DNA from 2 places in the Nocardiopsis sp. NPDC101807 genome. Region 2 is predicted to be linked to the other one. Evidence: riboswitches for the same ligand, from Rfam matches in the RefSeq annotation. Region 2 holds a riboswitch; the other holds the start of a gene.
The links. A riboswitch is a leader RNA that binds a small molecule or an ion and turns the genes downstream of it on or off. The one in region 2 is predicted to bind guanidine.

Region 1 (4,317 bases), on a different contig from region 2:
TGCAACCCGTCCTGGAGGTCGACGCAGAGGGCGTGGACCTGGCGCATCAGATCGACGCCCGCCCGCCGCTCCGACGGCGCAGGGCGCCGTCGGGAGGGGGACATCCGCGACAGCCACCGGTACGACACGGACTGACCATATCCCAGCAAAATGTGTCAACGCTCACGTGTCGGGGGTCACCTTTCCTGATTGTGCCAGGGTCGACCGGGTGCTCGCCCCGCGGGCGCGCCTCGGGCCCGCCACCCGGAGAGGGTGACGGGCCCGGGACGGGAGGACTCGGGGCGGTGGCCGGTCCGGGGACGAAAGGGTCCCGGCGGGGACCGGCCGGAGGCCGCCCGAGTCCGGTGGCCTGCGGGGCGCCGCGCGCCCTAGTGGTCGGAGGCCTTCTCCGCGCCCGCGCCGGACAGGGCGCGGACCTGGAGCTGGGCGAACTTCGCGAAGTCCTGCTCCTTGGAGGTCAGCGTGCCGACGACCGCGCACAGCAGGCCCAGCGGCACCGAGAACAGCGCCGGGTTGGGCATCGGGAACCAGGCGAAGTCCATGGTGGGGATCAGGGCGGTCTCGGAGCCGGACACGACCGGGGAGAAGAACACCAGGCCCACCGCGCTGACCAGGCCGCCGTAGATGCCGGCGATCGCACCGCGGGTGTTGAACCGCTTCCAGAACAGGCTGAGCAGGATCGTCGGCAGGTTGGCCGAGGCGGCGATGGCGAAGGCCAGGGCCACCAGGAAGGCCACGTTGAGCCCCTGGGCGAACACCGCCAGGACGACGGCGACGAGGCCGATGCCCGCGGCGGCCAGCCGCGCGACCCGGACCTCCTCGTTGTCGGTCGCCTTCCCCTTGCGCAGGACCGAGTTGTAGAAGTCGTGCGCGAGGGAGGAGGACGAGGCGATGACCAGGCCGGCGACCGTGGACAGGATCGTCGCGAACGCGACCGAGGCGATGAGCGCGAGCATGATCGCACCCACCAGCTCGCCGCCGAACCGCTCGCCGACGGCCTGGGCGAGCTGGGGCGCCGCGGCGTTGCCCGCCGCGTCCTGCGCGGTGATGGCCTCGTGGCCGACGATGGCCGCCGCGCCGAAGCCCAGGACCAGGGTGAACAGGTAGAAGGTGCCGATGAGGCCGATCGCCCAGTTCACGGACTTACGGGCCGTCATGGAGTCGGGCACCGTGTAGAAGCGGATGAGGATGTGCGGCAGGCCGGCCGTGCCCAGGACCAGGGCCATGCCCAGGCTGACCAGGTCGAGCTTGTTCCACATGGTCTGGATCGCGTCGCCCGGGACCTCGACGCCGTAGCGCAGGCCGGGCTCCAGGAACACCGCGCCCCGGCCGCTGGCCTCGGCCGCGTCGTTCATCAGGGAGCCGAAGTTGAACCCGTAGATCGACAGGGTCAGCAGGACCAGCAGGGCGGCGCCGGTCATCAGCATGATGGCCTTGATGATCTGGACCCAGGTGGTGCCCTTCATGCCGCCGAAGGACACGTAGATCGTCATCAGCATGCCGACCACGACGATGCCGACGATCTTCGCGGTCTCACCCGACATGCCGAGGTAGGTCTCGCCGGGCTGGATGCCCATGAGCAGGGAGATCAGCGCGCCCGCGCCGACCATCTGCGCGAGGAGGTAGAAGATCGACACGGTGACCGTGGAGACGGCGGCGGCGGTCCGCACCGGGCGCTGCTGCATCCGGTAGGACAGCACGTCGCCCATGGTGTAGCGGCCGGAGTTGCGCAGCAGCTCTGCGACCAGGAGCAGCGCCACCAGCCAGGCGACGAGGAAGCCGATGGAGTACAGGAAGCCGTCGTACCCGAACAGGGCGATCATGCCCGCGATGCCCAGGAAGGAGGCCGCGGACATGTAGTCGCCCGCGATCGCGAAGCCGTTCTGGACGGCGCTGAAGCCGCGGCCCCCCGAGTGGAAGTCGGTGGCGTTGTGGGTGCGGCGGCTGGCCCACACGGTGATGTAGAGCGTCGCCGCGATGATGACGCTGAAGAGGCCGATGGTGATCGCGCGGCTGCTGTCGCTGACCGCGGCGGTGTCGGCGAGGTACTGGACGCTGTCGAGGTTCACTTGCCGGTCCCCCCGTCACCGTTCTCCAGGGCCTCGCGCACGACGGCCGCGGCCGTGTCGAGCCGCTTGCGCGAGTAGGACGAGTAGAGGATGGCGATGCCGAAGGTCGTCACGAACTGGAGCACGCCGAAGACCAGTGCGAGGTTGACGTTCCCGAAGAGCTGGGTGCTCATGAGGTCGCGTGCGAACGCCGTCATGAACACGTACAGCAGGTACCAGGCCATGAACGCCAGGCTCATCGGGAAGATGAAGCTGTACAGGCTCTTCTTCAGAGTCTTGAACCGGGGGTCGCTGTGCATGGCGATGACGGCCGCCTCCGACAGCTGTTCCTCCGGGGATCCCTCCCCCGGCCCCGGGGGCGGGGTGGGCGGTTCTGGTGGGCGTTGTGTGGCCATGCTGGGTCGTACCTCCGGGGGATGGCGGGAACGGCCGCGCTGCCGGGAGCGCGCTTCCTTCGTGTGATCTGTATTACTCGGCACTGTAAGGAGTGGCACTCCCGCCAAGGAGGGGGCGCGCCCGCGTGCGCGCCGAACGCGGGGGCGGAGCGTCGAACGGTCGCCCACCGTGCGACGAACGGTCGCGGCACGGGACGAACGGTCGCCGGGCGGCCGGGAGCCGGTCCGCCCGGGGCGGCGCACCGGTCCGGTCCCCCACCGCGTGTGGTCCGGCCCCGCGCGGCGGGCGGTCCGTCCGGCGGGCGTCCGGGCCGGGAGCCCCCGGCCCCGCCCGGAGGGGGAGCGGCGGGCGTCCGGGCGCGGGGCCCCTCGGTCCCGTCCGGGGGCCGCGGCCCGGCCCCACGGGCGGTGGCGCACCTCTCCGGCGGCCCCGGAAGCCCGGTCCGCGTCCGCGGGTTGTAGGTTGCGAGGCATCACCGCCCGCGCGGCCCCGCCGCGCCGGCGCGATCCGTGAGACCCCGGACGAGGTGCGCCGTACCCGGTACGACAAGACGGCGCGTTCCTGCACGCACGTCATGGAGGTACGGGTCGATGGCCTGGGCTGTACTGGTGATCTCCGGTCTTCTGGAAACCGCGTGGGCTGCCGCGCTCCACGCCTCGCAGGGCTTCACGCGCCTGTGGCCGACGGTGGCCTTCGGCGCCGCCCTGACGCTGAGCATGGCCGGGCTGGCGTACGCGCTGCGGACCATCCCCCTGGGGACGGGCTACGCGGTCTGGGTGTCGATCGGCGTCGTCGGCACCGCGCTGGTCGGCATGTTCTTCCTGGGCGAGGGCTTCAGCCCGCTCAAGGGGCTCTGCCTGGTCCTCATCGTCGCCGGGGTGGTCGGGCTCAAGGTCCTGCACTGAGCCGGGCCGCCGGTCGGCGGGGGACCGGGACGGCGCGGACACGGGTCCGCCGCTCCGGCGCCCGGACCGCGCCGTGCGCCGGCCCGGACACGGGGTCCTGGCCGGCGGTACTCCCGGTGCTCATGGGACGGCCTGTCCGGTGCGGCGCGGGACGCCGCACCGGGCAGGCCGTGTCCGTCAGGACGGGGCGGCCGGGGGACGGCGCCGGGAGGCCCGACGCCTCTCGAGGTGCTCCGCGTGCTCCATGTACCGCTCGACCAGAGAGGCCGCCACCGGGTTGTGCCCGCGGACGCGCAGCAGCCAGTGCGGCGCGATCCTCTCGTGCAGCCACAGGAACCCGATGGTGAAGCCGAAGCTGAGCATCGCCTGGAGGGCGAGGAACGACAGCAGCGGCTCCCGGAGCACGGTGTCGTTCCCGAGCACCAGTGCCACGGCGTAGGAGTCGAACAGGCGGGCGAGGGGGAAGCCCGCCAGCCAGTACAGCGCGAGGGGGGCCACCGCGCCGACCGAGAACACGCCTCGGGCGAGCAGCACGCAGTACCCGGCGCCGAGCAGCGCGAGGGGCAGGCCGAGCGCCGCCCCCACCGTGGTGTTGAGGAGCGCGGGCAGCCCGGCCATCGCGCCGACGCCCGCGGCGAACAGCCCGGCGACGAGGCCGATCGCCGCTCCGGGCACCGCGACCTCGGCGTGGTGGAGGAGGGCGCCGGACGTTCTGGGGGAGACCTGGACGCCCATCAGTCCACCACGACCCCGAAGGCGAACAGCGAGTAGAAGAGCGCGCCGAGGTAGAACAGCGCGGCGAAGGCGATGACGGCGTTGGAGACGATGCCCGGCCGGATCGGCTTGGGCAGGGTGAGGTTGTTGACCAGCAGCAGCACCACGCAGTACGCGCCCATCGCGAACGCCGACAGGAACGCGAGCACGTCCAGGATCGCCGCGGGCCCGTC
Region 2 (4,317 bases):
TCCCATCGCGGCGGCGGTTGACGGAACCCACTTCTCATGGGTTGCCACATCGGATGCTTTCGCCCCTGGCGCCACTGCCTCGGACCTGTGGGTCACTGTTCCTCCTCGGTGATGCCGGCGCCCCGTATGACGAGGGGGCCGACACAGCGGTGGCTTCGTCTTCCACTTGAGGCGGAAACCTGCTGACCTGTGCGCATGCGGTTTCTCTCCGGCCCGCGAAGAACATTGATGTGAATTCCCCTACCCCCTTGTGTGGAGAGGGATATTTCTCGAAAACCTGCATGCGCCCTGGCCTGCAGTTTCTTGGGGCGGTGCTCCTCTTCGGTGAAGTTGTTCCGTGGTTCGGAAGTTCCGGCCCCCTTGACGCGTGTCGCAGAGGGTAGTAATTTTGCGAGAAGTCTTCGCCCGGATCCGGTGGAAATGGAAAACCCCTTTCTGTGCCGCTCTCCCGGTGCTTCGTCTTTCTTTCCTTTCGGACGATGACAATGTTCGGACGTGCGGGGCCCGGCTGTGGGTTCCTGGTGCGGGGGAAGGCATGATTGTCGTTGCAGCAGGGGGCAGGGTCCTGTGCGGGGGTGGGCTTCACGCCTGCCTGCTTCTCCTTTTTCCTTGGAGCATATCCTCCGACATCCGCCCCGCGATGGCGTTCGCCATTTTATCGGCGGTCTATGGGGCGCTGCTCCTGATAACGACTCTCCCGAGTCTTGTCGCGTTTGCGATCGAGGTCAGGAGGAGGGTGCCCAGAGGTGGCTCGCGGAAATTCGGGGCGACCAGGGCGACCTCCGCCTCGGTGGCCGGTCTCTTCTACTTCGCCCTGCCGTTCTCCCTCGTTTCCATCGAGGGATTCACTGCCCTGAACGTGACGGTGTCCCTGGTGGGGTTCGCCGTCGGCTTCCTGCTGCACCGGATGTTCTTGTGGCTCAGCTTCGAGGGATCGTCGCGTACGGCCTTCTTTCCCCTTCTCGCACTGGCGGCCCCCTTTCCGCTTCTCCTGCTGAGGACATGGCCGTTCTAGTGCTCCGACCGGCAACGTGCCCGGCCCGGTGCACGTCCCGGTGCACAGGGGTGGGGCCCCGCGCGGGGGAGCGCGGGGCCCCGAGGGGGGCGCGGGGGTCCGGTCAGTGGACGAAGAAGCCGTCGAAACGGCCTCCCTCGCAGATCAGGCCGCTGGGGGAGGCCTCGCTCTCCTTGACGACGCCTCCGCCCTTCCTGCACATCTCCTCCGTGATGTACTCGGCCCCGGGGGGCGGTGGCGGTGCGGCCGCTACGGGGGCGGCCGACGCGCTGAGGGCGGCGGCGGTTAGGGCGAGGGCGGCGAAGAGGATGCGCATCGGTTTCCTCTGAGCGTGTCGAGCGGGGTGCCTACGCCACAGGGATCCCCCGCCCTCGGGCCTGAAAACCCTGTGAGCTGCTGAGACGCGAAGACGGGCGCGGCATATCGCCACCAAGGGCCACGAGTCGCCCCCGACCTGGTGGCCAGGTCGGCGGGAGCCGAGCGCACGGCGAAGCGGCGGGCCCCGCACCGGTCCCGTCGCACGGGATCTCGTCACAGGTTCGCGGGGGGACGTGTCGTGACGACCCTCACGGCACCGGCCTGGGACGATGTTGTACGTTGGGGTCGAGACCCGCTCCTCGGGTCAGCGGACGAGGGAGCCGTACCCGCGCCACGACAAGACGGCCTCGAAAGGGGCTTGTCCATGGCATGGTTCGTTCTCGTCGTCTCCGGGGTCCTGGAGGCCGTCTGGGCCACCGCCCTGGGCGCGTCGAAGGGTTTCTCCCGATGGCGCCCCACACTCCTGTTCGCCGTCGCCCTGGTCGCGAGCATGGCGGGCCTGGCCTGGGCCATGACCTCGCTGCCGACCGGCACCGCCTACGCCGTCTGGGTGGGCATCGGCGCCACCCTCACCGTCCTGTGGGGGTTCCTCACCGGCAAGGACCGCGCCACTTGGGGCAAGTCCCTGCTCCTGGTGCTGCTCATCGGTTCGATCATCGGTCTCAAGGCGGTGAGCTGACATGCCGTGGATCATCCTGCTCGTCAGCGCGGTGTTCGAGGCCGTGTGGGCCACCGCCCTGGGCATGTCCGAGGGGTTCAGCGAACCCGGCCCGACCGTCGTGTTCCTCGTGGCACTGGCGATCAGCATGGCCGGCCTGGGCTGGGCGGCCAAGCACATCCCCATCGGCACCGCCTACGCGGTCTGGGTCGGCCTCGGCGCCGCGCTGACCGTGTTCTACGCGATGTTCACCGGCGGCGAGAGCGTCTCGGCGCTCAAGATCGTCTTCCTCGCCGGGATCATCGCCGCGGTCGTCGGCCTGAAGCTGGTGCCGGAGAAGACCGCACCGGCCCCCGAGTAGCCCGCGGGCCGAAGGACACGGAGGCCCCCGGCGCGACAGGACGTCGCGCCGGGGGCCTCTTCGCCGCCGTCGCGGCCCGGCCCCGGCCCCGGCAGCCGCCCCGCGCCGACCGTGCGCGGACCGGCGGCCCACAGGGCGCCTCAGGCGGCGAAGGAGGCCAGGAGGTGGCTGACCAGCCGCTGCGCGCGGCGGTGGGGTTCGTCGGACGCGGCCAGACCGCCGACCGCCTCGAACAGCATCTCCACGTCGTCGGTGGTGATCCCGGCCCGCACGGCCCCGGCCCCCCGGGCGCGGTCCAGCACCGCCGCCAGCTTCTCCCGGCCCTCGCGGGCGTGCCGTTCGGCGTGGGAGGGGAACCGGGCCGTGAACTCCGGCGAGCACACGCGGCCCTCCACCTGGAGGATGCAGCAGCGCCGCAGCGCGTACTCCATGCCGCCCCAGGGGTCGGCGTGGGCCAGGGCCGCGTCGAACACCTTCGCGTACTGCGCGGCCGAGTCCGCGAAGAGCTCCATGACCAGGGCGTCCTTGGTCGGAAAACGCCGGTAGAGCGTGGCCGTGCCCACCCCGGAGCGCCGGGCGACGACCGCCATCGGCAGGTCCAGGCCCCGCTCGCGGAAGCTCTCGTGGGCGGCCCGCAGGATGCGCCGGCGGTTGTCCTCGGCGTCGCGCCGTATCGGCGGCGGCGCCGGGCGGTCCGGGTCCGTGGCCGGCACCGGTGCGCCGATCCGAGAAGTCCGCATGTTCCCGTCTCTCACTTGTGTCCCCGGGGCCATCACGGCGCGGCCCCGGTGCGTTGGTCGGGGAGTCGGCACAGGCCGCGCACCGCCCCCCGGCGTTCGTAGCGGGGAACCAAGGTGCGCTGTCGGCCATTCCCGTCAACGAGGAGAGGTTTCACCGTGAACACCATGCGCGCTGTCCGCTACGAGCGGTTCGGTCCGCCCGAGGTCCTGACGATCGACCGGGTGCCCGTCCCCGAGCCGGGGCCGGGGGAGGTGCTCGTGCGGGTCCACGCCGCGAGCGTGGGCGGAGGGGAGACCGAGATCCGCGCGGGCAGCCTCCGCCGGGTCATGGGCTCGCGCATGCCCCGCGGCCTCGGCGTCGACTTCTCGGGGAGGGTCTCGGGCGTGGGGCCCGGGGTCGACTCCGCACGGGTGGGGGAGGAGGTGCTGGGAATCCTGCCGCACATGGGGTTCGGGAGCACGGCCGACTTCGTCGCGGTCCCGCAGGAGAGGGTCGTGGCGGCCCCGGCCGGCCTCGACCCGGCCGGGGCGGCGGCGCTCCCGGCCTCGGGGACCACGGTCCTGACCGCGCTGGTGGAGAAGGCGCGCCTGCGCGAGGGGGAGCGGCTGCTGGTGCGCGGCGCCTCCGGCGGGGTCGGCAGCACGGCGGTGCAGGTCGGCCGGGCCCTGGGGGCGCACGTCACCGGTCTGGCCGGGCGGCGCAACCTCGACTGGGTCCGGGACCTGGGCGCCCACGAGGTGTTCGACCACCGTGAGACCGGGCCAGCGGACCTGGGCCGGTTCGACGTCGTCCTCGACGTGGTGGGCTCCGAGCCGGGCGCCTACCGGAGGCTGCGCGCCCCGGGGGGCCGCTACCTCCCGCTGGCCATCGACCCCCGGCGCCCCCTGCGGTCGACCGCCGACACCCTCTGGTCCGCCGCCGTGGGCCGCCGCAGGGTCCTGCCCTTCAGCAACAACCCCTCACGCGAGGACCTGATCGAACTCGTCCGGTACGTCGAGTCGGGTCGGCTCGTGCCCGTGGTGGACGAGGTGTTCCCGGTGGAGAGGGTGCGTGAGGCCCACCGGAGGGTGGAGAAGGGCGGGCTGCGCGGCAAGGTCGTGGTGTCGATGGGCGAGGACCCCGGCCCGCAGGGCTGACCGGCCGGTCCCGGACGGGCGGGGCCCGTCCGGGACCCGCCCGAGCCGCGGCCCCCGGGGCCACGCCCCGGGGCGTGGCCGGCGGACG

Region 1: another riboswitch for guanidine. It lies ahead of ACIRPH_RS18815 (DMT family transporter); the one in region 2 lies ahead of ACIRPH_RS00690 (multidrug efflux SMR transporter).

Annotation. Positions count from the first base shown of each region.
Region 1 covers NZ_JBIWMK010000005.1:582,525-586,841, forward strand. The annotation lists gene ACIRPH_RS18800 (sensor histidine kinase) at 1-47, opposite strand, end outside; gene ACIRPH_RS18805 (cation acetate symporter) at 369-2,069, opposite strand; gene ACIRPH_RS18810 (DUF485 domain-containing protein) at 2,066-2,464, opposite strand; guanidine-III (ykkC-III) riboswitch at 2,962-3,025, shown strand; gene ACIRPH_RS18815 (DMT family transporter) at 3,056-3,370, shown strand; gene ACIRPH_RS18820 (hypothetical protein) at 3,548-4,105, opposite strand; gene ACIRPH_RS18825 (Nramp family divalent metal transporter) at 4,105-4,317, opposite strand, start outside.
Region 2 covers NZ_JBIWMK010000001.1:150,030-154,346, reverse strand. The annotation lists gene ACIRPH_RS00705 (serine hydrolase domain-containing protein) at 1-6, opposite strand, end outside; gene ACIRPH_RS00700 (hypothetical protein) at 536-1,015, shown strand; gene ACIRPH_RS00695 (hypothetical protein) at 1,119-1,331, opposite strand; guanidine-III (ykkC-III) riboswitch at 1,619-1,685, shown strand; gene ACIRPH_RS00690 (multidrug efflux SMR transporter) at 1,698-2,012, shown strand; gene ACIRPH_RS00685 (DMT family transporter) at 2,014-2,352, shown strand; gene ACIRPH_RS00680 (TetR/AcrR family transcriptional regulator) at 2,493-3,092, opposite strand; gene ACIRPH_RS00675 (NAD(P)-dependent alcohol dehydrogenase) at 3,258-4,229, shown strand.